Linked DNA regions of Leucothrix mucor DSM 2157. The protein of the gene in region 2 interacts with the protein of the main gene of each other region in a pairwise test. Links are inferred from orthologs where the notes say so. Each region holds a gene or a part of one and is shown on either strand. Other genes may lie near its edges. The genes, in order: LEUMU_RS24245 and LEUMU_RS0108615.

Evidence for each region.
Region 1: the proteins of LEUMU_RS0108615 (region 2) and LEUMU_RS24245 interact in binary tests that used the Escherichia coli proteins (3 or more experiments, as listed by UniProt). The link is inferred for Leucothrix mucor DSM 2157 from one-to-one orthologs.

What each region holds. Positions count from the first base shown.
Region 1 is NZ_ATTE01000001.1:479,626-491,178, reverse strand. The notes cover bases 8,590-11,553. They hold LEUMU_RS24245 (cell division protein FtsQ/DivIB), read right to left. Parts: upstream 10,438-11,553; coding sequence 9,742-10,437; downstream 8,590-9,741. Other genes in these bases: murC (UDP-N-acetylmuramate--L-alanine ligase), read right to left, coding at 11,485-11,553; LEUMU_RS0102090 (D-alanine--D-alanine ligase), read right to left, coding at 10,577-11,485; LEUMU_RS29275 (hypothetical protein), read left to right, coding at 10,436-10,564; ftsA (cell division protein FtsA), read right to left, coding at 8,590-9,733. In the rest of the region: purL (phosphoribosylformylglycinamidine synthase), read right to left, coding at 1-2,066; chromosome segregation protein SMC, read left to right, coding at 2,220-5,729; LEUMU_RS0102120 (cell division protein ZipA C-terminal FtsZ-binding domain-containing protein), read left to right, coding at 5,763-6,404; LEUMU_RS0102115 (PA3496 family putative envelope integrity protein), read left to right, coding at 6,560-6,760; LEUMU_RS0102110 (PGPGW domain-containing protein), read right to left, coding at 6,757-7,164; cell division protein FtsZ, read right to left, coding at 7,248-8,399; more of ftsA, read right to left, coding at 8,498-8,589. UniProt on the Escherichia coli protein: Essential cell division protein. May link together the upstream cell division proteins, which are predominantly cytoplasmic, with the downstream cell division proteins, which are predominantly periplasmic. May control correct divisome assembly.
Region 2 is NZ_ATTE01000001.1:1,925,834-1,943,009, forward strand. Bases 14,227-17,176 are described here. They hold LEUMU_RS0108615 (septum formation initiator family protein), read right to left. Parts: upstream 15,898-17,176; coding sequence 15,556-15,897; downstream 14,227-15,555. Other genes in these bases: LEUMU_RS0108600 (helix-turn-helix domain-containing protein), read left to right, coding at 14,227-14,236; ispF (2-C-methyl-D-erythritol 2,4-cyclodiphosphate synthase), read right to left, coding at 14,322-14,810; ispD (2-C-methyl-D-erythritol 4-phosphate cytidylyltransferase), read right to left, coding at 14,807-15,556; eno (phosphopyruvate hydratase), read right to left, coding at 15,914-17,176. In the rest of the region: lpdA (dihydrolipoyl dehydrogenase), read left to right, coding at 1-1,345; LEUMU_RS0108540 (DUF924 family protein), read left to right, coding at 1,350-1,895; LEUMU_RS0108545 (metallophosphoesterase), read left to right, coding at 1,970-2,701; LEUMU_RS0108550 (Fe-S cluster assembly transcription factor), read right to left, coding at 2,744-3,226; LEUMU_RS0108555 (DUF1249 domain-containing protein), read right to left, coding at 3,385-3,819; LEUMU_RS0108560 (alpha-D-glucose phosphate-specific phosphoglucomutase), read left to right, coding at 4,012-5,637; LEUMU_RS27860 (peptidoglycan-binding domain-containing protein), read left to right, coding at 5,846-7,582; LEUMU_RS0108570 (helicase HerA-like domain-containing protein), read left to right, coding at 7,736-9,211; accB (acetyl-CoA carboxylase biotin carboxyl carrier protein), read left to right, coding at 9,457-9,906; accC (acetyl-CoA carboxylase biotin carboxylase subunit), read left to right, coding at 9,921-11,267; prmA (50S ribosomal protein L11 methyltransferase), read left to right, coding at 11,267-12,151; LEUMU_RS28965 (zinc-ribbon and DUF3426 domain-containing protein), read left to right, coding at 12,166-12,846; tRNA dihydrouridine synthase DusB, read left to right, coding at 12,863-13,888; more of LEUMU_RS0108600, read left to right, coding at 13,988-14,226. UniProt on the Escherichia coli protein: Essential cell division protein. May link together the upstream cell division proteins, which are predominantly cytoplasmic, with the downstream cell division proteins, which are predominantly periplasmic.

The DNA.
Region 1 (11,553 bases), 1.5 Mb from region 2 along the record:
CCTTTGTAATCTGTCACAGTGACCGCCACATCAGCAACCGGTACTTGCCAAGGACCCACCATCTGATCGCGGTTCACCATACCGGTGATGCTGCGATCGCCAATGGTAATCAGGAAGGATTTTGAAGCGACAGTTGGCAAGCGCAATACCCGCTCAATCGCTTCACTCAATACAATGCCATCCAGCTCAAGCTCTGGCTTGCTGAAGGTTTTATGATGCACATTGCGCAGCATTTTAGGCGGCTTACCCAACAGCACATTCATTGGCATATCGACAGGGTTATTGTCGAACTGCGCATCTTGTACTAACAAGTGGCGATCTTCAGTGGCAGTTCCAACCACGGCATATACCGCGCGCTCACGCTCACAAATCGCTTCAAACTCGGCTAAACGCTCTTCAGAAATCGCTAGCACATAGCGCTCTTGAGCCTCGTTACACCAAATTTCCATTGGTGCCATGCCAGATTCCGCATTGGGTACTGCGCGTAGCTCGAAACGTCCACCTCGCCCGGCATCATTGATGATTTCCGGAATCGCATTGGAAATACCACCAGCACCCACGTCGTGAATCGACAGGATTGGGCTGTCTTGGCCTAACGCCACACAGCGATCGATCACTTCCTGACAACGACGCTCCATCTCAGGATTGCCACGTTGTACCGAAGCAAAGTCCAGACTTTCAGCACTGGTACCGCTGGCCATGGATGAGGCTGCACCACCACCCAAACCAATCAACATTGCAGGCCCACCTAGCACCACAATCGGCGTGCCTTCTGGTAGATCTTTTTTCTTAATATTGTCAGGGCGAATATTACCCAAACCACCTGCCAGCATAATGGGCTTATGGTAGCCGCGAAGCTCCTGACCTTTCGGGCCCGGTACTTCGGCTTCAAAAGTACGGAAGTAGCCGCACAAATTCGGACGTCCGAATTCATTGTTAAATGCCGCCGCGCCAATTGGCCCATCCAGCATAATATTCAACGCAGAATCAATCCGCTCAGGGCGACCAAAGTCGCGCTCCCAAGGCATTTCATGGCCAGGAATGCGTAAGTTAGAGACTGAGAAACCACAGAGACCCGCTTTAGGCTTCGAACCGTTACCGGTTGCGCCCTCATCACGAATCTCACCACCAGAGCCAGTCGCGGCACCGGGGAATGGCGAAATGGCCGTTGGGTGGTTATGAGTTTCCACCTTCATCAGCATGTGCACCGCTTCATTGTGGTGCTCGTAAGCATGACCATCGCTGGACGGGAAGAAACGACTCGCCGCTGGTCCTTCAATCACTGAGGAGTTATCGCTGTAAGCGGTTAATACGCCTTCCGGTGAATGCTTATAGGTATTGCGAATCATGCCGAACAGTGTTTGCGTCTGCGGCTGATCATCAATCACCCAATCGGCATTGAAGATTTTATGACGACAATGCTCAGAGTTGGCCTGCGCAAACATCATCAATTCAACATCGGTTGGATTACGCTTAAGCGCCGCGTAGTTATCCGCCAGATACTCAATCTCATCAGCAGATAAGGCAAGACCCAACTCAATATTAGCTTCCTGCAATGCGCCGACTGGGTTAGCGCCCAATTCAACATAACGCAAGGGTGCAGGTTCTGCATGGCTGAACAAACCTTCAACGCTGTCCAGATCCGGCAATACCGTCTCCATCATGCGATCATGCAATTGTGCAGCGATCAGTGTTTTCTGCTCAGCAGAAACAGAAGCACTGTATTCAACGTAGTACGCGGTCGCACGCTCTACCCGAATCACCGCTGTTAGATCGCAGTTGTGCAAAATATCAGTCGCTTTACTCGACCAAGGCGAGATAGTGCCTTGGCGTGGCGCCACTAAAAACAACTCGCCAGCGGGTTGAGCAGTATCCTGCTCCTCACCATAGCGCAACACGTGTTCAAGGCGTTCAGCTTCTTGTTCGGTTAAAGTACGGCTAAGATCGGCAAAGTGCTGATAACGGGCATGGACTGCTCGTACCTCTGGCACTTCACGCTGTAAGTTTTTCAACAGCTTAGCTTGGATAAAGTCGGAAAAGGCTCGGCCACCGGGGATAATCAGCATGGTTGGCTACATCGTTAGAAATGAATGGCGTATGATAGTGTATCTAGCGCATGGGTTGAATGCCGTTTTTTAATTTTTTCGTGCAAATACGCTGCACCTTACTTATTATTGGCCCCCCACGATAATCACAACAATGGTCGATCCCTTTTTCTTATGCGTCTTAGCAAGATCAAACTGTCTGGATTTAAATCTTTCGTAGACCCAACGACCATTGAAATGCGGAGCAATCTGACCGCGATTGTCGGCCCGAATGGTTGCGGAAAATCCAATACGATCGACGCTGTGCGCTGGGTAATGGGCGAATCATCCGCTAAAAACCTGCGTGGCGCCTCGATGGAAGACGTCATATTCAACGGCTCCTCCACTCGCAAAAAAGTCGGCCAAGCCAGTATCGAACTAGTATTTGATAATAGTGATGGCACGCTAGGCGGTGAATATTCCCAGTTCTCTGAAATTGCTATCAAGCGCTTACTGAGCCGCGACGGACAATCCAAATACTTTCTAAATGGTACACGCTGCCGTCGTCGTGACATTACCGATATCTTCCTAGGTACCGGCTTAGGTCCTCGCAGTTACGCCATTATCGAACAGGGCATGATTTCCCGCCTGATCGAAGCTAAGCCTGAAGAGCTGCGCGTTTATATCGAAGAAGCGGCCGGTATTTCAAAATATAAAGAGCGCCGTAAAGAAACCGAGACCCGCATTCGTGGCACCCGCGACAATCTGGATCGTCTGAATGACCTGCGCGAAGAGATTGATAAACAGCTCGGCACCCTGAAACGTCAAGCCAGCGCCGCTGAACGCTTTAAAGACTTTAAACAAACTGAGCGTCGCTTAGCCGCTGAACTGTTGTATCTGCAACTGCAAGCCGTGCAAAAAGAGCTGCAAGCTCAGCAAGAACAAATTAATACCGAAGCGGAAAAGCATCAGGATCACCTGAAACAGCAACGCTCGATTGAAACACAGCTGGAAGCTCATCGCAGCCGCCAAACCGAAGCCAATGCCGAATTTAATCAGGTACAGGCTGGTGTGTATGAATCCGGTGCTCAGGTTTCTCAGCTGGAACAGCAAATTCGTCATCAGCACGAAATCGTCCAACGCGACAAGCAGCAGCGTGAGCAACTCGAACAAGAGCTGTTAAACGCCCGCATGCACTTGCAACATGACGAGGAGCGGCTGTTACAAGCACAAACAGAGCTGGAATTGCTGGAGCCAAAGGCCGAAGAAATGCTGGCCATGCAAGAAACTCAGCAAGAAGCGCTGGATGTCGCTGAACAAGCCCTCAATGAGTGGAAACAACAATGGACCCTTGGACAGCAACAACTTGCTGAGCCAACACGCCAGAGCAGTGTTGAAAGCAGCCGAATTCAGCAATTACAGCAACAAATTAGCCGTAACCAGCAACGCTTACTGCGCCTTGAACAGCAGCATGCCGAGCAAGGTGATCAGAGCGAACAAGCTGAAAAGATTGAGCTAGTCCGTGAGCATCAGTTACAACTGGCCGCTAAGCTGGAAGAAACCGAAGCCACGCTCAGTACGACGCAAGCCACCCTGCAAAAACAGCAAGAAGAGCAGCGAGAAGAACAGCAACAACTGAATGAATTACGCGGCTCATTACAAAGCGCCCGTGGGCGTTTAAGCTCGCTGGAAACCTTGCAGCAGGCGGGCTTAGGTAAAGATAAAACAGCCTTGAATCAATGGCTGACAGAACACCATCTTGATCAACTGCCACGACTGGCTGAAGAAATTAAAGTCAATGCCGGCTGGGAAAATGCCGTTGAAAGCTTATTAGGCCCAACACTGGAAGCTTTGCAACTCCCCGCAGATCAGCGGCTCGAACACCTGATTAGTACAGCACCGGCACATGCAATAGAGCTTTTACTGGCAGGCAATGCCAACTCAGATAATCATACCTATTCAAAAGATAGCTTGGCGCAGCAGGTTCTCTCCCCTACTCAACTCAAGCCGCTGCTGGCATTAGTTTACTGCGCTACAGATCATCAGGATGCGCTCAGCCGCCAATCCAACCTCAAGGCAGGTGAACGCCTAATCACTGCGGATGGCAGCTGCTACGGAACAAACTGGGTGCGCCTACCGGGCTCTGAGCGCGAACAAGAAGGTGTGATTGCTCGCCAGAAAAGCATTGAAGAGCTGCAAGCCAGCATCGCAAAAGATGAGCAACAGCTCAAGCACACTGAAATGGCGCTTGAAGCACTTCAGGAGCTGGCCGAGCAGTCCCAAAGCCAGCTAAAGTTACAGCAACAGCAACAGCAGCAATTGCATCGCGAAGAAAGTGAAGTGAATGCGCGTGCTCGCGGCCTGGAGCAGCAGCAAGTACAGCAGGCACAATTTGCCGCGCGCTTAACGGAAGAAACGACCGAACTTAATCAGCAGCAAGAAGCTGACACCGCGCAATTATTAGAATCAGAAGAGTCGCTGGCACTGGCACAAGCAAGTATCGAGCAACTCACTGAAAATCTTGAGCTATTAAGAGAACAGCAACATCCACTAGAACAAGCTTTAAGTGATGCCCGTCAGCAATTTCAGCTGAACCGCGACCAATACCAAGCGCTACAAATTCAGATTGAAACGCAACGCAGTGGTTGCCAAAACAGTCAGTCGCAGATCGAACGAGTTCACTACCAGATTGAGTCGTTGCAAGCACGTAAGCTAAGCCATACTGATACCCAGTTGGATGATGCACTGATCGCAAGCCTGCAAGAACAATTAGAGCAAGCGCTTGAGCAACGTAAGGTCAGTGAAGTTGCATTGACGGATGCTCGCAAAGCGCTGTCCGATATTGATCAGAAAATTCGTGAGCATGAACAAGCACGTGCGCAAGCTGAAGCCATTGTTCAGACTCAACGCGAAAAAATCGAAAAACTAAGGCTGCACTGGCAAACAGTCAATGTTCGTGAAGAAACCTTGCTGGAACAGTTGGCCGAAACCGAATTTGATCCTCAAATGCTGCAGCATGAAATGGATCTAAGCGCTCAGATTTCATCGCATCAGGAACAATTACAGGATATTCGCCAGAAAATTCAGCGCTTAGGAGCGATCAATCTGGCCGCGATTGAAGAATATGAATCGCAAAATGAGCGAAAGACCTATCTGGACGAGCAACATGCCGACCTGGCAGAGGCTATGGCGACGCTAGAGAGCGCCATTCGTAAAATTGATAGGGATACCCGCGGTCGCTTCAAAGAAACCTTTGAGAAGGTGAATGTGCGCATTCAGGAGATGTTCCCACGCTTGTTTGGCGGCGGTGAAGCACACCTGGAAATGACTGGCGATGACCTGTTAACTACCGGCATCTCAATCATGGCTCGCCCACCGGGAAAGCGTTTGAGCAGTATCCAACTTATGTCGGGTGGTGAGAAGGCCTTAACGGCAGTGGCGATGGTCTTTGCGATCTTTGAATTAAACCCTGCACCGTTTTGTATGCTGGATGAGGTGGACGCGCCACTGGATGAAGCGAACGTCGGGCGTTTCTGCGAGCTGGTAAGACACATGTCGAAACGGGTACAATTCATCTTTATAACTCATAATAAATCTACCATGGAAATGGCGGAGAATTTGGTTGGGGTTACCATGCGTGAACCGGGTGTGTCGCGTATGGTAGCGGTCGATGTAAATGAAGCGGCACGGATGATAGATGAGTAGCCGTAAGCAATTGTTTTTGCCAAGGAAAACACAATGGACATAGTTAGTATTCTGATCACCGTCGCGGGGATCATCGTGATGATCGCCTTGTATATTATGGGACGTATTTCACAGAATAAGTTTCCAAAACAAAGTGATGGCGTAGTGCCTAAGATCAATGATGATTTTGGGAAGACGACTTCATCAGTGATGCAGGATCTGCCAGCGACCGATGGCTCAACGCCGGTTGTGGTTGAGGAAACTATCCTCGCAAGACCGCGTAAGCAGGCTGTTACGCCCCGTCAGGTCGTATTATTTATTGCGGCAGAGGAAGGTAAAACACTGTCTGGCGATAAGATCAGCGAAGTGTTGCCACAGTATCAATTGCGCTTTGGCGATATGGATTTATATCACTATCCGGTTGAAGATAATGGGGTACCCGCGAACCTGTTCACCGTTGCTAATGGCATCAAGCCTTGGACCTTAAGTCCAGCGGATTTAAAGGGCTCTGAGACACCCGGCCTATCTATCATGATGCAGCTGCCTAGCCCAATTGATGACATTGACGCCATTGAGATTTTGATCTCTACGACGCAAATGGTGGCGGAAGAATTAGGTGGCACATTGAGAAATACCGATCAGGAAACCTTCAGTCACGACGATGCTTCTGCATTGATTGAATCGCTAGACCATTAAGTTTTTCCGACCAACGGTAAGGCTGAGTCAGTTATGATTCAGCTGCTATTCCTGATAATCGGTCGTATTCACCAGTAAGAAGCGCTTTAAGCCAAACAGCTAAAGCGTTAGGGCACAACAAAAATAATAATCTCCTAACAAGTGAGTACCACAATATGATGAATACCAAAAAAATCTTAGATGATATGTTTGTCGCGCATAAGAATAACATTCACCTAATCGAAGGCGAATCTAAAGAGCACGCAGAGCCACAGAAGCCGCATGTGCTACGCCGTAATATTGAAGACTACCTTGAACGTAAAGCTTTAGAGAGAAAGCTTAAAGATGTATTCGAAGATGACTACCCATTGGATTAATCAACTTGAATTGGGGCACGATTGGCTTTCTTTCTGATCCAGTTTATCGAACTTAGGACCTTAGAATAAGAAATCAGTCGTCGCTCCAATTTGAATTTTCCGGGAAAATTCATTAAAGCAATACCAAATAGAATCGTCAGAATCCCCTGCCCCGGCAATACCAGCATCAGTATTCCCATAATTAGCAGTATCACTCCCAACATATTCTTTAATATCAGTAAGCAAAACCGTAAGACCGGATGATACTCCGACCACTGGCTTTTATGCCGATAACTATCCCTGAAGTAATCTTCCGGAATACGTATCACAATCAATGGCACTAGTAGCAAGGTCAACACAAAGGTCGCCAGCGACACCAGCCCAAGAATAACCACCCACTGTGTACTCACTTCAAAGCTTGGCATAAACACTCCGAAAAAGGACCGCTGCCGAACCAGTCGACAGCGGAAACAGAGAATAGATATTTTTTCTTCAGGCGCTAATTAAACTAGTCAGCCTGATTGCGCAAGAACGCTGGGATATCCAGGTAGTTCTTGTCACTGCCTGACTTAGCAGTTTTGCTAGTGTCGGCGCTAGGGTTTACATCGCTACCAGCGACTTTACGCTGTGTCTGCTCGATTTGAACAGGACGTAAGCGAGTGGTTGCAGGGCGTGCTGGAGCATCGCTAGTCGTTGCTGGGTTTGCACCATCAAGACCAGTTACCACGATCGTTACGCGGATCTCATCAGTCATCTCAGGATCAATAACCGTACCAACTACCACAGTCGCTTCATCGGAAGCAAACTCACGGATTGCGCTACCCACTTCTTCAAACTCATGGATACCCATATCCAAGCCAGCTGTGATGTTAACCAGAATACCGCGCGCGCCATTCAGATCGATATCATCCAGCAATGGGCTAGAGATCGCCGCTTTAGCTGCCTTAGTGGCACGCTCTTCACCGCTGGCAGAACCAGTACCCATCATGGATAAGCCCATGCCATTCATTACAGTGCGAACGTCCGCGAAATCCACGTTGATCAGACCAGGACGGGTAATCAGTTCTGCAATACCCTGTACCGCGCCTAACAATACGTTATTCGCTGCTTTGAACGCATCCAGTAACGTGATGTTTTTACCTAGAGACGTCAGCAGCTTACCATTTGGAATGGTAATCAGTGAGTCAACACTCTTAGACAGTTCCGCGATTCCGGCTTCAGCCATTTTCATGCGGCGTGGGCCTTCAAATGGGAACGGCTTAGTCACAACCGCAACGGTCAAAATACCCAGCTCACGTGCCAGCTCAGCAACAACCGGTGCTGCACCAGTACCGGTTCCACCACCCATACCCGCAGTGATGAATAGCATGTCAGTACCCGCGATTAGCTCTTTAATGCGCTCGCGATCTTCCAGAGCCGCTTCACGGCCGATATCAGGATTTGCGCCTGCACCCAAACCTTTAGTCAGTGAGTGTCCTAACTGGATCAGAGTCTCTACACCTGAGCCTTCCAGAGCCTGAGCATCTGTATTGGCACAGATAAACTCAACACCTTCAATACCGGAGTCAACCATGTTCTGGACAGCGTTTCCGCCACCGCCGCCGACTCCAACGACTTTAATTACCGCACTTTGACCATCTGCATCCATAATCTGAAACATGCTATTCTCCTTTTATAATCCTTTGTACTAACAATTCAATGTGACTAATTTATTAATCCCGAACTATCGAATTCGGGTTTATTGCAACGCAAGAAAAATCAGAGATTTCCCTGAAACCAATTTTTCATTCGTTCCCAAACACTAACAGAGGTACCCGAGACATAAGCCCTCCCGGTCCCGGCCGCCATTTGTTTTGCGCCGTAGATTAGCAATCCAACACCTGTTGAATGAATTGGATTGTCAACTTCCCCTTTCAAGCCGCCCACCCGTCGGGGTGATCCAAGGCGCACTGGCATGTGGAAAATCTCTTCCGCTAGCTCCACTGCTCCCAGAATTTTTGATGAACCACCAGTCAATACGATACCGCCACCAAGACGCTCGGCATAACCGCTGCGACGTAGCTCCGCGAGAATCAATGAAAACAGCTCCTCATAACGGGGTTCAATCACAGATGCCAGAGTTTGGGTTGATAATGTGCGTGGCTCACGCTCACCGACTCCCGGCACCTCAATAATCTCTTCTTCAGTAATCAGCTGACGCAATGCGCTGCCGTGCTGAATCTTTAACTGCTCTGCGAACTGTGTCGGTGTACGCACAGCAACCGCAATATCATTGGTGACCTGATCTCCCGCAATCGGGATAACCGCCGTATGCTGAATCGCACCATTCAGGAATACCGCAATGTCACTGGTGCCGCCGCCGATATCGACCAGACACACACCTAATTCTTTCTCATCATCTTCCAGAACCGCATAGCTTGATGCCACTTGCTCCAGAATCAAATCGTCTACGTCTAAACCACAACGCTCAACGCATTTAATAATATTTTGTGCCGCACTTTGAGCGCCAGTCACCAAATGCACACGGGCTTCTAAACGCACACCAGCCATGCCCACCGGATCACGGATACCATCCTGATCATCGATGACATATTCTTGCGGCAGCACATGCAAAATCCGCTGATCGGCTGGAATGGCAACAGCACGGGCCGCATCCATTACGCGCTCTAAATCCGCATCAGTCACTTCTTTATCACGAATCGCTACGATACCGTGTGAATTCAGGCTGCTAATGTGGCTTCCTGCAATCCCGGCAAACACAGAGTTGATGTTCACGCCAGCCATTAGCTCAGCTTCATCCACCGCACGGTTGATTGATTCAATCGTGGACTCGATATTCACCACCACGCCTTTTTTCATTCCGCGTGCCGGTGTTTTGCCGATGCCGACAATCTCAATCTCTCCGCTGGCAGACACTTCGCCAATCAGCGCGACCACTTTGGATGTACCAATATCCAAAGCGACAACCATATTTGTTCCATCGTTACGTGACATGCGGTGTACTACCCCTTTTTCTTGCTGGCTTCCTGCTTCAATTGCCAGTCACTTTTCCATTTCACTGCAAAACCGTTGGTATAACGTAAGTCCACGGTGTGAATCTTATCGATCTGATCCGCTAACTCACGTTGATATCCAACGACAAAACGACGCAAACGCTTTTCCTGCTTTTCACGCCCTATGTTCACAATCAATCCGTTCTCAAGTTTCAGCTGCCATGAGCCACGCGCATCCTCGCGGAACTCTGCTATCGGCGTTGGAAACTCCCGGGTCCACTGTTGCACTCTCAGGTAGTTCTCTACCATACCGCGCCCCTTGTCTTCCGGACTATAAAGAACAGGTAACTGGCCTATTTTCTCAGGTAGTTCGGCATCAATGATCTCGCCGAACTCATTTAGCATGCTATCTGCGCCCCAAAACGCGATCGGCCGCTCTTCATGAATCTTTATCCGTAGCTTGTCTGGCCACAGTTTTGTCATCGAAGCGGAGTACACCCAAGGGCTAAATTCCAGCTCAGTTTCCAGCGACTTGGCATCCAGCAAAAACAAATTGGTGGATACAAACGGCTGAATAATTGGCTGCAAATCTTCCTGCTTCAGGTACTTCAATTCGCCAGTGACTTCGATTGCGCGAATCGTAAGATTTTCCGGCCGATTAATCCAGATATATGCAGCAGTTATCAGTAATAAAGGCGCTAACATGAATAAAACTGCCGAAACGCGCCCCCAATTCAGGTTTAACGAAACGCCTGGCTTAAAACGAGACGATAGCGGCTGCTTAGCGCCTCGCTTTCGGGTTGCCTGTGGCCGTTTCTTTTTTGTCGCCTGAGTTGCCATATGCTTACTCTGATGTCTCCAAAATTTTGACCACTAAGTCTTCAAAACTAATGCCCGCCGCCTTCGCTGCTTTTGGCACTAATGAGTGACTCGTCATGCCCGGAACGGTATTCAACTCAATTAACCAAGCCTGTCCCTGTTCATCCTGCATGAGATCAATCCGACCCCAGCCAGAAGTGCCCAATACATCAAAAGCTTGTTTTGCTAGTGCCTGCATTTCCGCTTCGGCTTCCGGATCTAAACCGCAAGGGCAGAAATAACGAGTATCATCTGACTTGTATTTCGCTTCGTAATCGTAAAACGCGCTATCGGTTTCAACGCGAATCACCGGCAATACCTGACCACCGACAATGGCAATCGTATATTCTTTGCCAGTCACCCATTGCTCTACAAACACAGCAGAATCATGTTTGCGGGCTTCCTGATACGCGAGTGGCAACTGCTCAGCACTCGTTACCTTGCTCATCCCAACGCTAGAACCTTCATCGGCCGGCTTTACAATGAGCGGCAAGCCTAACTCAGCAACCACGGCATCAAAGTCTGTATCATCCTGCAAGATCATAAATGCAGGTGTTTTTAATCCGCAGCCTAGCCAAAACCGTTTAGTCATCAGCTTATTCATGCTGATGGCTGAAGACATAACCCCACAGCCAGTATACGGCATCTGAATCAATTCTAATGCGCCTTGCAGCACACCATCTTCACCGCCACGACCGTGTAAAATATTGAATACGCGATCAAAGCCTTCTGCTTTCAACGTCTCAACGACATTGCGATCAGCATCAATGCCATGAGCATCTACACCTTTAGCTTGTAAGCCAGCTAACACGGCGGCACCACTGTTTAGTGATACTTCGCGCTCAGCCCCCCAGCCACCCATCAAAACCGCGACTTTACCGAATCTGGCTTTCATTATGCTTTACTCCAAGCGGTTAGTTGCTCAGGCAAACCCGCAGAAATCGTACCGACACTACCGGCACC
Region 2 (17,176 bases):
TTTGGGCCAGAATGTCATCATGATCGAGCGCTACGAGAGTATCGGTGGTGTGTGTCTGAATGTGGGTTGTATTCCATCCAAGGCCTTACTGCACACCGCTGAAATCATCAATGAAGCCGCAGAATTTGGGCATCAGGGTGTGACGTTCTCCGAACCAGAGATTGACTTGGACAAGCTGCGCGCGCACAAAGATGATGTGGTGGGTAAATTAACCGGTGGTTTGAAAGGTCTGGCTAAGCAACGCAAAGTCACGATCGTTAAAGGCTACGGTAAATTTACTTCAGCCAATACCATTAACGTGGTCGATGAAGATGGCGCTTCTCAAGTAATCAGCTTTGATAATTGCATTATCGCTGCGGGTTCTCGAGTCACTAAGTTGCCATTTATTCCTTGGGATGACCCACGCGTAATCGACTCCACTGGCGCGCTGGAATTGGCAGAAGTGCCTGAGCGTATGCTGGTGGTTGGTGGCGGTATCATTGGTCTGGAAATGGCCACGGTATACGATGCACTGGGCTCCAAGATCACCGTTGTTGAATTATCGCCGGGCTTAATTCCGGGACCGGATCGTGACTTGATTCGCCCACTGGAAAAGCGCATTAAGGCTAAATATGAAAATATTTACCTGAACACTAAAGTGACCGCCATTGAGCCAACAGAAGCAGGTTTAGTCTGTCATTTTGAAGGTGATAAAGCGCCAGCAACTGAAACCTTTGACCGGGTTCTAGTGGCAATTGGTCGTAGCCCGAATGGCTTGGCAATTGATGCAGACAAAGCCGGCGTACAGGTTGATGAGCGTGGCTTTATCAGCGTGGACAAGCAGATGCGTACCAATGTCGATCACATCTTTGCGATCGGTGACATTGTTGGTCAGCCTATGCTGGCACACAAAGCCACTCACGAAGGTAAGGTTGCGGCAGAAGTTATTGCAGGCCATAAGGCTTACTTTGATGCTCGCACTATTCCTTCTGTTGCTTATACCGATCCTGAAATTGCATGGATGGGTGAAAGTGAAGAGTCGTGCAAAGCCAACGGGATTGCCTATACTAAGGGTGTATTCCCTTGGGCAGCCAGCGGACGCTCATTGAGCCGTGGCCGTAACGAAGGTATGACCAAGGTATTGTTTGATAAGGAAACCGGTCACTTAATCGGCGCCGGTATCGTGGGCAACAATGCCGGCGAACTGATTGCTGAGGCAGTACTGGCGCTTGAGATGAATGCAGATGCTCACGATATCGGGCTAACCATTCACCCTCACCCAACCTTATCCGAGACCTTAAACTTCGCAGCGGAAGTTGCTGAAGGGACTTGTACGGATATTTACGCACCGAAGAAAAAAGGTTGATCCCATGCAGACGCCAGAGAGTATTCTGACATTTTGGTATAGCGAACCGATGAAATCTCATTGGTTCTCATCAACGCCCGAGATCGACGCGTTGATTACCCAAAATTATGAATCACTCTGGCGCGCTGCCGCTGATGGTCAGCTGGATACTTGGCAAGACAGCCCTGAGGGTTGTCTTGCTTTGTGTATCGTGCTGGATCAATTTCCACTCAATATGTTTCGTGGAGAGCCTGCCAGTTTCAGTACTGAGCAAGCCGCAGTTCAAGTGACCAAAGTCGCAATAGAAAAAGGCTTTGATCAGCAACTACCCAAAGAACAACTCAGTTTTTTATATATGCCGCTAATGCATAGCGAGCATATGCAAGATCAGGACCTATCTGTCGAGCGCTTCGAAGCGTCCGAATTAGAAGGCAATATTCGCTTTGCCAAACACCATCGTGAGATTGTAGAGCGCTATGGTCGCTTCCCACATCGTAACGCCATTCTTGGGCGTGACAGTAGCGATGCCGAAATCGAATACCTGAACTCCAAATCAGCCTTTACGGGATAAGTGATATCAAGCGGTTTTATGCTATTCTAAGCGACCTGATTCACAGAGCCTTACCAACAAGGCGCCCTTCAACTATGCCTGTACCTTTATTTAAATATTTTCCGGAAAATCATGCCGGCCGTGACTTTGTTATCGGTGACTTACATGGCATGTTTGAAACACTGGAACAATTAATGGCTCAGGTCGGTTTTAATACAGAGCAAGATCGCCTTTTCTCTGTGGGTGACTTAGTTGACCGTGGCCCGCAATCAGAGCGCGTGCTCGAGTTTTTAGGCCAACCTTGGTTTCATGCCCTGCAAGGGAATCACGAAAAGCTATTACTGCAATCGCAAGACTCAGAAGCTGTGTTTAAAGCATGGACTGAGCGCGCAGGTGGTGCTTGGTGGCTGATGGTTAAGGATGACAAACGTAAAGCCATTATTAGTGCGCTAAGCGAATTACCAATGGCTTTTGAAATCACGACCGCAACCGGTCAAATTGGTATTGTACACGCCGATATTCCAATCGGACTTGACTGGAAGGCGTTTGTGAAAGGCTTACAGGATGATGAGGAACTACAGCAGCATGCACAGTGGTCAAGGCTTCGTCATCACTATATCAGTGCTAAAGAAACGGTACCCAAGGTGCCGGGAATTGATTTGCTAGTGGTGGGGCACTCGATTGTCGATAAGCCATTGCTGGCTGCCAATCTTTACTACATAGATACCGGAGCGGCGTACATTGCTCACGGCATTGATTCAAGGCTTACGATGTTACAAATTCACCCTAAGCGGGAAGTTCATGACATCAAAACAGGCTCGGAGTGAGTCCACACGACTCCCTTGTCCGGCCTGCTTAGCAAACCCGCATCAACTTGCACGCGCAACCGGCTGGAACATCCGGTTGATGTGACTAGATGTGGTATTTTGTTGTACCGCTATGCGTCTTACTTCCGGGCGCTTAATAAAGTCAGCCAGCGTAATTCCGTTTAGGAATTCATACAGGCGATGACTTAAATCTTCCCACAACTTGTGCGTCATACAACGATCACCAGCATGGCAGTCTTCATTACCTTGGCATTGTGTACTGTCGATTGACTCATCGACGGCCAAAATAATATCCGCCACGCTAATCGCATTGGCAGGCTTACCTAAGCGGTATCCACCGCCTGGGCCACGCACACCTTCTACCAGCTTCGCTTTACGCAGCTTGGCAAACAGTTGCTCAAGGTATGACAACGAAATTCCCTGACAACTTGAAATATCTGCCAACGTAACCGGACCACTCCGATCATTAATGGCGAGATCCATCATCGCAGTTACCGCATACCGACCTTTTGTTGAAAGCTTCATCTTTACGAGTCTCCAATCAGCTAAAAATTAACAGTCTTCATTTTGGTATAGGTGCAGAGGAAAACAATTACCTAGTGAATTGGTAGGTATTATAAATAACCTAGTAGTCTAGTCAATCTTTATGACAGAGATTTAATCTATGAGTCGATTAGTGGGTATTAAAGTTGATGGCCTTGCCTAAGTAAGTACTTGACCCACTTGAATAAAAACCGATTAGTGCGCCAATGACATAATAATTGAGTATCTGACCGTAATTTACCGCTTGACACTTGTTCGCCTGAAAAATTGCAACGGCGGCTCAATACATTGGCTTGACGGGAGTCATGGTAAATCTGTATGTGCAGGTCAGGACGCGGGTCATCGCCATTTTCAAAGTCGTAGGTCAGCAGCAACATGGTTGTATGTCGGCATTGCTCCAACACCGTGATGCGAAGCGGTATCCCCGACTCAACAAAAGAAACCGTATCACCTTCTAATTTACGGATATCACCGCACAGTAGACGCAGCTGCATGTAATTAATTTCATACATTTCCATGAGCGCGGCGAATGAACGAGGGATCGGTGGAAAAATCGCCTTTTCGATATTGCTCATTATCATGAGCTCTGATTGGGACAGTGGTTGTTTGATCAGGCTTGTCGTCATAAGAAAAAGTCTACGGGAAAAGGAGGTACTGCATTGGAGTATGCGGGTTTTTAATGGAAACAACCCTGCTTTCATTCTATCATCAGAGTAAGCATAGCGTTAGATACTGCGAAACCCACCATAATATTCAAAAGGATCAGTATGAACTTTGACACGACAGCTTTTGCAGACCAGAAACCGGGAACCTCAGGACTACGTAAACAAGTCAGTCGTTTTCAAACCCCACACTATCTGCCTAACTTCATTCAATCAATTTTTAATTGCTTGCCGAGCATTGCAGGGTCGACCTTAGTAGTTGGGGGCGATGGACGATATTTCAACCGTGAAGCCATTCAGATCATCATTAGCATGGCGGCCGCGAACAAGGTTGGAAAGCTACTGATCGGACAATCCGGAATTCTATCAACACCAGCCGTTTCACATTTAATCCGCAAGCATAAAGCACTGGGCGGCATTATTTTATCCGCCAGTCATAACCCTGGTGGCCCGGATGGTGACTTCGGCATCAAGTTTAATGCAGCCAATGGCGGCCCTGCTCCGGAATCATTCACCGACCAGCTATTCGAAGTCACCAAAAATATCACGCAATACCAAAGAGCCGATAACGAGGCATTGGCTTTAGATGTACTTGGCGAGTTTAAAGTATTGGATATGCAAGTTGAGATCATTGACTCCGTTGCTGACTATGCTGACTTGATGGAAGAATTATTTGATTTTGATGCCATTCGCAGCCTGATTAAACAGGATGACTTCAAACTGTGCTTTGATGCAATGAGCGCGGTAACTGGCCCTTATGCCACGGAAATTCTACAGAATCGCCTAGGTGCGGCGGCAGATAATATTATTCGCGAAATCCCACTTGAAGATTTTGGTGGCGGCCACCCTGATCCAAACCTTGCCCATGCCGAAGCATTAGTTGAGCGCATGTTCTCCGAAGATGCACCGGCCTTTGGTGCGGCCTCCGATGGTGATGGCGACCGCAATATGATTCTGGGTGCTAATTGCTATGTCACACCGAGCGATAGCCTTGCCATTATGGCAGCCAATGCGGCGCTCATTCCGGCTTATAAAAAAGGACTGGCTGGTGTTGCGCGCTCTATGCCAACAAGCCAAGCGGTTGATCGTGTAGCTGAAGCTTTAGGCTTGGATTGCTTTGAAACGCCTACGGGCTGGAAATTCTTCGGTAATTTGCTGGATGACGGGCGCATTACCTTATGCGGTGAAGAAAGCTTCGGTACCGGCTCTGATCACGTTCGTGAAAAAGATGGCTTGTGGGCAGTACTCTACTGGCTAAACATTTTGGCCGTGAAGCAGCAGAGCGTTGCTGATTTGGTGATGGAGCACTGGCAGCAGTATGGCCGCAACTTCTATACCCGCCACGACTATGAAGCGGTTGAAACTGAGCGCGTCGATGCAGTATTTACACATCTGGAAGCGAGCTTAAGCGCATTGACGGGTAAGCAGTTTGGCTCACGAACAGTGAAACTCGCCGATAACTTCTCTTACACCGACCCAGTAGATGCTTCAGTTAGTGGTAATCAAGGTATTCGCGTTTTATTCGAAGATGGCGCGCGTATCATTTACCGCCGCTCGGGTACTGGCACCAGTGGTGCAACATTGCGTTTATATGTAGAGCACTTCGAAGCGAACGCTGAGCGATTTAATGAAGAAACCCAGTCGGTACTTAAAGAACTGCTGGACCTTGCTGATAACATCGCGAACTTGACCAAACTGACCGGTCGAAATGCAGCAGACGTTGTCACCTAAAACCACTACCTCCTAAAATATGACCCTTTACCAACCCGCAAACTGTCGCCAGAATGCGGGTTTTTACTTTACGGGTGATTTTTATACGGTAAAGAGCACCGCTCAGCCAGAATAATAATATCGATTCAGCCTAATCCCCTTATGATGGGCACAGATTACATAATACTCGCATCGAAATAGCACCCAGAATAAGGGGACTCCAATTACTATGAATACAACGATTAAACTCTCGGTATCAAGCGTACTACTCGCTGGATTAATGACCGGATGTGGTCAACAACAATTTAAAGCCGGTGGTCAAATCACTGGTGGTCAGCAGGTCGCCGGCGGACAACAAGTCTCTGGTGGCGCACAGGTAGCTGGAGGTCAACAGGTTGCTGGTGGACAGCAAGTCGCAGGAGGCCAACAGGTTTCTGGCGGTCAGCAGTATGCTGCAGATCATCAAATGCAGACTCGCGTTGTTACCGATACACACTCACATAATATGCTGGTTGAGGCTGCGCGCATTTATGTGCCACTGCCAGCTGAGCACGCTGCTAAGCCACCAGCAGTTGTTATGTACAAAAAGCCGGTTGCAGCAGCGCCTGCCCGAGTTGTACACCAGCCTAAACGCCATGTGCAAAAGCCGAAACCAGTTGTTCAGCATCGCGGTATTGGTATGCCACCTGCACAACCTGGCCAGTGTTTTGCTAAGGTTAAAACACCCGCCAAGTTCCAAAACCGTGTTAAACGCGTTCAGGTATCACCGGCTGTTAATAAGCGCGTACTAGTACGTGGCCCACAGTACACATGGATCAACCAGAAAGTTGTTGCTCGTGCTGCCACTCACCGCATGCAGTATGTCCCAGCGACATACCGCAATGTGACTAAGCGTATCTTAGTGAAGCCAGCCCATTACAAATGGCAGCGCGGTAAAACCGGCCCTATTACTCGTATTGATAACATGACGGGTGAGATTCTGTGTCGCGTTAAAGTAGAAGCTGTTTACAAAACCATTACTCAAAAAGTAGTGGCGACACCTGCTCGCAAAATTCGCAAGCATGTACCAGCTGTCTACCAGACAAAGAAGATCAAGAAACTGGTTTCACCAGCGCTTTACCGCACGATAAACACACCTGCTCGTTTCGTGAATAAAAACTACCGTACCAAGGTGAGTGAAGAACGCTATTCATGGAAGCCAATTGCTTGTAAAACTCCGGGTGCACAAGCTGCTCCACGCCATGCAGCTAAAGCAACACCTAGACACTCAACCAACCCTAAAGTGGTTGCAGAGCAGCGTCGCTTAGCGAAAGAGTTTGATCAGCAGCAAAAAGTATTACGCCAGGAATGGTTGGTACAGGAAGCACAGCGCCAACGTGTCGCACAGGCAAAACAACGTCAGGCTGCAGCACAAAGAAAACATGCCCAGCAAGTAAGACAGCATCAAGCGCAACAACGTCAAGCTGCGGCACAAAGAAAGCATGCCCAACAAGCAAGGCAGCAGCAGGCACAACAGCGCCAAGCTCAATTGCAGAGACAACGCGCAGCGCAGCATCAGGCAGATTTAGCTCAGCAACGTCGAGCGGCTCAGATTCTGTTGGCACAACAGCACAAGCAGCAAGCCTATGCTAAGCCAAAGCAGCCAACGACTTACGTGAAGCCAGTGGCACATGCTCCGAAGCCAACCATGGTGTCGCATAGCCGTACAGTACAGCCGGTTGCTCCAAAACCTGCCGTACAACGCGCAGCCCCAGTCGGAGATTCTGCAGTAACTCCGTTGACGCGTGCAAATGCTGTCTACCGGATTCAGAAATCCCTGCAGCAGCGTGGTTACAACCCAGGTGAGATAGATGGTCGCTTAGGACCCAGCACTGTAAAGGCACTAACAGCATTCCAGGAAAGTAAAGGCCTAAAAACCGGCACTTTGGATCGCGATACACTACGCGCACTTAACTTAGTTCAGTAATACCGGTTAATCGCTAGTTGATCATAAAAAGGCTTACCCTCGGGTAGGCCTTTTTTAATTGCTACTTTCCATTAGTCGGTATAAACCTTATGATTAATCTCAAATTTTAGGGCAGCGATAGCTGGCACTGTTTTCTTGAGAGGCATAAAAATAATGACAGTCAATAAGGGTATTTTGCTAGGTAAAGGCGATCATCAGGTATTTTTGGATCCCCGCTTTGCCAACCGACACGGTTTAATCGCAGGCGCAACCGGTACCGGCAAGACAATTTCACTACAAGTTTTGACCGAAGGCTTCTCCCGCATGGGCGTTCCGGTCTTTCTCTCAGATATTAAAGGCGACCTAAGCGGCATCACGCAAGCAGGTAAACCACACGCGAAAGTTGATGAACGTATTGAGAAAATCGGCATCACGGATTATCTGGCTGAAGATTTTCCCGTTGTATTCTGGGATCTATTTGGTAAAAAAGGCCACCCAGTACGTACGACCATCACCGACATGGGGCCACTGCTGCTAGCCAGACTACTAGGGCTTAATGACACTCAGGAAGGCATTCTCAATATTGCTTTTAAGTTTGCTGATGAAGAAGGCCTGCTCCTGTTAGACCTTAAAGACCTTCGTTCGGTACTTAATTATGTTGGTGAGAACCGTGCCAGCTTTCAAACACTGTATGGGAATATCAGTACCGCCTCGATTGGAGCCATCTTAAGAGACCTGCTAGTACTTGAGCAACAAGGCGCGGAAGACTTTTTTGGTGAGCCGGCTCTGGATATCTGGGACTTTATGCGCACCGGCAACAAGGGCTACGGCCAGATCAATATCTTGTCTGCCGATGAGCTAATGATGAAACCTCAGCTGTATGCCACCTTCTTGCTTTGGTTACTCTCTGAACTGTTTGAAACACTTCCCGAAGTCGGCGACTTAGATAAACCACGCTTGGTGTTCTTCTTTGATGAAGCCCATTTACTGTTTGATGATGCACCTGATGCCTTAGTGAATAAGGTAGAACAAGTGGTTAAGCTAATTCGCTCAAAAGGTGTCGGCATCTACTTTGTTACTCAAAACCCACTGGATATTCCGGATGGCGTACTGAGCCAATTGGGTAATCGCATACAACATGCACTGCGCGCATTCACACCAAAAGACCAAAAAGCAGTTCGCGCTGCGGCGCAGACTTTCCGAGCCAACCCAGACCTTGATACCGAAGAGACCATTACCCAACTTGGCGTTGGTGAGGCGCTGGTATCCGTATTACAGGAACAAGGCATTCCGGGCATTGTCCAAAAGACGTTAATCTGCCCTCCTCGCTCGCTGATTGGCCCTGCTCCGGATGGCGCAGTTGAACAAACTATTCGTTCAAGCCCACTCAATGGTCGATATGAAACGATGGTTGATCGTGAGTCGGCCTATGAAATTCTTAATGTGCGCGCAGTACAGGCAGAGCGAGACAGACAAGCAGCCGCATTACAGCAAGCGCAAGTCAAGGCAGCTAAACCCAACACTCGCAGCCGAAGCTCTAACCGACAAAGTGTTGGTGAAGCCTTCGCCAAAACCGTGGCGCGCTCAGTTGCTTCAAGATTAGGAACACAAATCGTACGCGGTTTACTCGGATCATTATTTCGTAAGTAAAAGATGGCCTTAAAAATCGGTTAGAAAGCTGGCTCATTTTTATATTACAGAGTAAAATCCCACAAAATTTCTCTAACGACAGCTAACTTCCGACAAAAAACGATTTTTGTAGATTTCCTAGAAATTAACAACCATGTCAAAGTCGACATTTTGACATGGATTTGTGGTCTATTTTTATTCTAAATAGACCTTGGTCATCGAAACGCTTAGCTGTACTCACTCAAATTACCAAAGGGGATGCCTAGATGGATGTTCGAAAAATTAAAACGCTGATTGAACTCATTAACAGCAGCGACATTGCTGAGATAGAAATCATTGAAGGCGAAGAGTCGGTTAGAATCTCTCGTTATAGCTCAGCAGCACCCGTACAAATGGCCGCACCTGCACCCGTTGCTGCAGCTCCTGCGATTGGCGCACCTGCTCAGGCACCTGCCGCAGCTCTTGCACCAGAAGCTGAAAAAGGCGAACTGATTGAATCACCAATGGTTGGTACTTTCTACCGCGCATCATCACCAACAGCCAAAGCCTTTGTTGAAGTTGGCCAGACTGTTTCTGTTGGCGATCCGCTATGCATTATCGAAGCAATGAAAATGCTGAACCAGATCGAATCAGAAAAATCAGGCGTCATCACCAAGGTGTTGGTTGAAAATGAACAACCAGTTGAGTTTGGACAGCCTTTGTTTGTGATTGAATAACCCCGGGATTTCGCATGATTAAGAAACTGCTAATAGCAAACCGGGGTGAAATTGCACTCCGTATCTTACGCGCCTGTCGGGAGATGGGAATCAAAACCGTCGCAGTTCACTCAACTGCTGACCGTGATTTAAAACATGTACGCCTAGCCGATGAGTCTGTCTGTATCGGACCAGCCTCCTCCACTGACAGCTATCTGAACATTCCAGCGATCATTAGTGCCGCTGAAGTGACTGATGCCGATGCGATCCACCCAGGTTACGGCTTTCTCTCTGAGAATGCAGACTTTGCCGAGCGTGTAGAGTCCAGCGGCTTTGTGTTTGTTGGACCACGTGCCAAGACTATTCGCCTGATGGGCGATAAAATTTCTGCTAAAGAAGCCATGCTGAAGACCAATGTACCTTGCGTACCTGGCTCTGAAGGCGCGATCCCAGAAGACCCAGCTGAAGCCTTGGCGATGGGTGACAGAATTGGCTACCCAGTTATCATCAAAGCTACCGGTGGCGGTGGTGGACGTGGTATGCGCGTGGTGCATAAGCGCGAAGCTCTGATTGACTCCATCATCCTGACTAAAAGTGAAGCACGCGGTGCCTTTGGTAATGACGTGGTTTACATGGAGAAATACCTGCAAGCTCCTCGTCATATCGAGTTTCAGGTATTGGCTGACTCCTTTGGTAATGCGATTCACCTATGTGAACGTGATTGCTCAATGCAGCGTCGTCACCAAAAAGTGGTTGAAGAAGCACCAGCGCCAGGCATTACTCCTGAGCAGCGCAACCGCATGGGCGCAATTTTGACTAAAGCCTGTAGCGAAATTGGCTACCGTGGCGCGGGAACCTTTGAATTCCTGTATGAAAACGGTGAGTTTTACTTCATTGAAATGAATACACGTCTGCAGGTTGAGCATCCGGTTACTGAGATGATCACAGGTGTTGACTTGGTGAAACAGCAACTGCTGATTGCCTCTGGCGAGAAGCTGATGATCAAGCAGGAAGATATTGTTCCTAAAGGTCATGCCATTGAGTGCCGTATTAATGCGGAAGACCCAAACACCTTTATGCCATCACCGGGTAAAATTGAGCGCTTCCACCAGCCAGGCGGCTTAGGCGTTCGAGTTGATTCTCATGTGTATGGTGGCTATACGGTTCCGCCCTATTACGACTCGATGATAGGCAAACTGATCGTTCACGGTGAAGACCGCGCGGGTGCAATTGCTCGCATGGAAGGTGCTTTGGAAGAAATGGTGATTGAAGGCATTAAAACCAATATTGACCTCCAGCGTCGCATTATCACCGACCCTGCCTTTATCAAAGGTGGTGCGGATATTCATTACCTTGAAAAGAAGCTAGGAATCCAAAGCTAATGTGGTTTCAATTGATTTGTCAGACCTCCCAAAAAGGCGAAGCGCTCATCAGTGAGGCGGCCGAGAACATGGGCGCAGCCTCCGTTACACTCAGTGATGCGGGCGATGTACCAGTACTTGAGCCACTGCCCAATGAGACACCACTGTGGGACGACATCATCGTCACGATCTTATTTCGTGAAGAAGATAAGCCCTTAGCGGATGCCTTAGAGCGGCAGCTTGAAGAAAACCGAGAGGCTTGGCAGATCAGTAAGCTACACCAGGAAGTTTTGGAAGAACAAGTTTGGGAACGCATGTGGATGAAGGATTTTCATCCCATGTGTTTTGGCGAGCGCTTATGGATTTATCCTAGCTGGTCAGAAACTCCGGATGATGATACCGTTAAAATCCTACTCGATCCCGGCTTGGCTTTTGGTACAGGGACTCACCCGACGACCTCTTTATGCTTGCAATGGTTAGATCAGAATCCTCCAGTTGGTGCCAGCGTAATCGACTATGGTTGTGGTAGCGGCATTCTAGCGATTGCGGCGATTAAGCTTGGAGCGACACACGTCCAAGCGACCGATATTGATCCTCAAGCGCTGACTGCAACTCACGACAACCAAGAAAAGAACGGCATTCAAGACGAGCAAATCAGCGCCTGTCTTCCTGAAGATATGCCTGAGATGCAAGCCGACTTAATGCTGGCAAATATATTGTGTGGACCACTGATCGAACTCTCTCAAACACTTTGCCAAATGACTAAACCCGGTGGAATGGTTGTGTTATCGGGCGTGCTTGCTGAGCAAGTTCCATTATTGCAGGAAGCTTATCAAGCCCATTGTGATGATATTCAGTTTGCTGAACAGGATGGCTGGGTTAGGATGACCGCTCAAGTTCGGTAACAACGAAAAACATTATGTATACCCGCTGTACGCACTGTAAGGCCGTTTTTAGGGTCACAATGAAAGAACTCACCGCCGCGCAAGGAAAGCTGCGCTGCGGTGAGTGTGCGTCCGTGTTTAACGCAATGGAAACGCTATCCACCAAATTACCGGGGCTAGATGATAACAATGAGCAAATGCCCTTTGATTCGCTGAATAAACAGTCCAAACGCGAGCAATACCAGCGCGACCCCAGCACGACCAAAACAAATACCGCCAAAACCAAGCAGACGACCAGTAACAACTTTTCATCGAAGCGCTGGCTTCCTCTCGCCCTAATCGTATTACTCAGCGGTATTCTTGCGACTCAAGCTTGGCTGACACAAGATTTATGGTTTGGCGGCGGAAGAGCCCCTGATAAAATCAAGACCATCAGCCGCAAAGTGTTTGCCCACCCTAGCGAGCCAGATGCATTAATTATAACGGCTTCAATTCGAAACGATGCCGACACAGCTCAACCCTTTCCATACCTTGAAACCCAATTACTGGATGCTAATAACAAGATCATAGCACTCAGGCGTTTTAAGCCTCAGGAGTACTATGAACAATACACTCAAGGTAGCCTGCTAAAAAGTAATGAGACCATTTCAATACGCCTGAAAATCCAAGATCCGCCTGGAAATCGTGCCAAACGATTCGAGTTCAATTACCTTTGATAAGCACCACTGCCTCATGTTAAAAATCGCTCACTTCAAACTTACAAGCCCCGTACTACAAGCGCCGATGGCTGGTGTTACTGACCGCCTTTATCGGGACTTAGTCCGCCAACACGGCGCGGGACTAGCCACTTCTGAGATGATCACCAGTGATTTGAGCTTACTAAATACCCGCAAGACCCAACTACGCCTACCTCAGATGGACGAGGATGGCCCCAGAAGCATCCAAATCGTTGGTACCGACCCTAAAGTCATGGCTGAAGCCGCGCGCTTCTACGCCTCTCAAGGGGCACAGATAATTGACATAAATTTCGGATGTCCGGTCAAAAAAGTAGCAGGCAGTAAGAAACTGGCAGGCTCCGCCCTACTCAAGGACGAACAGCAGGTGGAACAAATTATTCGTAGTGTTGTCAATGCTATAGACATACCGGTTACGATTAAATACCGAACAGGCTGGGATATGAAGTCGCGCAATGCCATTCGTATTGGACAGATTGCGGAAGATTGCGGCGTTTCTGCCTTGGCCCTACACGGAAGAACCAGAGAGGACAAATATCGTCCATTTGCCGAGTACGAAACTATTCGACAAGTAAAAAAACATGTTAATATTCCAGTGATAGCTAATGGGGACATCTCAAGCAGTGACAAAGCGGCTTACGTTTTTGACTACACTGGGGCTGATGGAATTATGATCGGGCGAGGTTCTTTTGGACGCCCTTGGATATTTGCAGAGATCAACCAAAAGCTATTTGGAATTAACTATAGCAGTGAGCTGACCGATGAGTACAAGTGCCAAACAGCAGTTGAACACGTTGAACGCTCGTATGATATAAATTGTTACAATCCCGAGAGTAAATTGCTGATTAATACCACTAATCAACCAGTGCGTACCGCCGATCATTCTCGAATTGCTAACAAAATAATCAACTGGTATTTATTAAGCATGTCGACCCAAACGGATGCGAGGTCTAAAATACTGAGCAGTAGAACCCCCGGCGAACAGTTGTCATTATTTAAGGAAGCGATATATGCCACACTGTAACCCGTCTACAACACGCTGAGTTTACCCGATATACATCTGATTGTGTCCTGACATAATCACACACAACCCCCATAAAATAATATACAGGTCACGTGAACAATGACAAATACACCACTTAACGCAGACTCGCTGTCTGAGGCAACTGACAAGGCCGTATCGGACTATCTCGAGCTGTTAGGAGATCACGAAGCAACGAATTTATACCGTCAGGTTGTGGATGAAGTTGAACGCCCTTTATTGGAAGTCATCATGAAGCACACCCGCGGCAATCAGTCAAAAGCAGCGACCTGCTTAGGCATGAACCGTGCGACACTGAGATCAAAGCTAAAGCGTCACGGCTTGCTTTAATCAGTAAAGATAGTGCCCTATTTATGAGGCATTCATTGCTTAAACCAAAGCTTGGAATGCCTCATTAAATTATTTTTGTTTTGAGCTAAACGCTAGCCTTAGCCAGCAACAATACAGCGCTAGCGGCAATTCCCTGCTTCTTCCCTACAAAGCCCAAACCTTCAGTCGTCGTTGCTTTAATGCCAATCTGATCGACATCAACCTTCAAATCTTCAGCCACCAATGCCCGCATCGTATCAATATGTGGCGCCATTTTCGGTGCTTGCGCCATGATCACACAGTCCATATTCATCAAGCTATAGCCTTTATCCAGCACTAGCTGATACACATGACGTAGCAATATCCGACTATCAATATTTTCAAAATCAGCCGAGGTATCCGGAAAGTGTTTTCCGATATCACCCAAGGCCAATGCACCCAGCAAGGCATCACAGATTGCATGCAGCAAGACGTCGCCATCCGAGTGAGCAACAAAACCCGCCTCATAAGGAATAGTGACGCCACCCAGCACAATATGATCACCAAGACCAAAGGCATGAACATCATAGCCATTTCCGATGCGCATATTCGTCATTCCGTGAAATCCTTAGTCGTCAGTAAGTAATTAATAAAGCCAAGGTCAGAAGGCTGTGTTAGTTTGATATTATCCGCCGAACCCTCAATCAATAGCACCGACTTGGCAACTGCTTCCATTGCGGAAGCTTCATCCGTAATCACAGCATTAGCAAGTTCAGCTTGATGCAGTGCGTCACGCAGTTCAGCTAAGCGAAACAATTGCGGAGTTTGCGCATGCCATAGATTTTCACGGCTTTCTGTGTGTTTGATTTGTTTGGTGTTAGCTTCCGCGCGTTTCATCGTGTCTCTAACGAGTGTCGCAAGAATTCCACCAACCACACTGTCATCACGAATCGCCAGCAGTGACTGGATATCACCCAATCGAACACAAGGCCGAGCGGCATCATGAACCATTACCCAGCTATCAGGTGGTATTTGTTGCTCTTGAATAAGGTAACGAAGCCCATTAGCCACGGTATCGGAGCGCTCTGCACCGCCAAAACAGCTAATGATTAAAATATTAGGAAAGGTAGATTTAAGCGTCGCTTGCAAGCCTGGCCAGTACTCATCAGCCTCGCTTACAACGATCAAAACGCCCTGCAGTTGCGGCAATTGCGTAAAGCGCGAGATGGTATGTTCCAGAATGGTTTTATCATGCAGCTTGAGATACTGCTTGGGACACTCAGCGGCCATCCGCTTACCCACGCCAGAGGCTGGAATCACTAGCCAAACCGACTCATCAACTGACGATAATGATGCACTCATTATTCTGTAAGCGTGACAGTATCAACGGGGGCTTCTGCTTCCAGCGTACCCACGGGTGTGGTCGGCTGTACATCAAGAATCACTTCAAAGAAGGTTTCCCGATTTCGAATCATGCCTAGCTCACTGCGGGCGCGCTCTTCCACCGCATCATTACCAGACTGAGCATCATCCAGCTCCGCCCGAATTTGCCGATTAAGCGCAGCCTGCTTTTCATTCTGCGCTTTCATATCAGCGATTTCTTTTTCCAAACGCCATTTAGCCGGATAACTGCCATGACCGACCCACAGGCTTGACACCAGCAGCAATAGCAAAATGGCCATAACAGTTATCAGGTATTTCATGAGTTAGAGATCCTTATTAACTCAGGTAACGAAACGCAGCAGCACCTGCGAAACTTGCATTGGCTCCCAACTCTTGCTCGATTCTCAGCAGCTGGTTGTACTTGGCCACTCTGTCTGAACGAGACAGTGAGCCAGTTTTGATTTGGCCTGCATTAGTTGCAACAGCCAAGTCAGCAATCGTTACATCTTCAGTCTCACCAGAGCGATGAGAAATAACCGCAGTGTAACCTGCAGCCTGAGCCATGCGAATCGCTTCCAGTGTCTCGCTCAAAGTACCAATCTGGTTTAACTTGATCAGGATTGAGTTAGCAATGTTCTTATCAATACCCTCTTGGAAGATAGAAGGATTAGTAACAAATAGATCATCACCAACTAGTTGTACTTTGTTGCCTAAACGCTCAGTCAGCAACTTCCAGCCATCCCAGTCTGCTTCATCCAAGCCGTCTTCGATACTGATGATTGGGTACTTATCAACCCACACTTCAAGGAAGTCGACCATTTCGGCAGCACTAAAGCTCTTGCCCTCTGAGGCCAGCTCGTACTTGCCGTTTTTGTAGTACTCAGAACTTGCACAATCCAGACCCAAACAAATATCTTTTCCTGGCTCGTAACCGGCACGCTTAATCGCTTCCAGAATCACTTCAATGGCTTCTTCGTTAGAAGACAAATCCGGTGCAAAACCACCTTCATCACCAACCGCTGTATTCAGACCTTTTTCAGTCAGTACTTTTTTCAGCGTATGGAATACTTCAGCGCCGTAACGAACCGCTTCTGCCAAGCTTGTTGCGCCAACAGGCAGAATCATGAACTCCTGCATATCAACACTGTTGTCAGCGTGTGAACCACCGTTGATGATGTTCATCATTGGTACTGGCATTTTGTATTGCGTCTCACCGCCTAAGTACTGGTATAAACCAACACCCGCATCATTCGCTGCAGCATGAGCTACCGCCAGAGAAGCCGCCAACAATGCATTTGCACCTAAACGGGCTTTGTTGTCAGTACCGTCTAGCTCGATCAACTTAGCGTCTAAAGCTGCTTGATCATTTGCATCCATACCAACAATCGCCTGAGCGATTTCGCCGTTTACATTAGCAACGGCTGTTTGTACGCCTTTACCCAAGTAGCGCGCTGCACCATCACGTAATTCAATGGCTTCACGAGCACCCGTCGATGCTCCAGACGGCACAGCTGCCCGTCCGACAACGCCATTACTCAACGTAACATCCGCTTCTACCGTTGGGTTTCCACGTGAATCAACAATCTCACGAGCAATAAT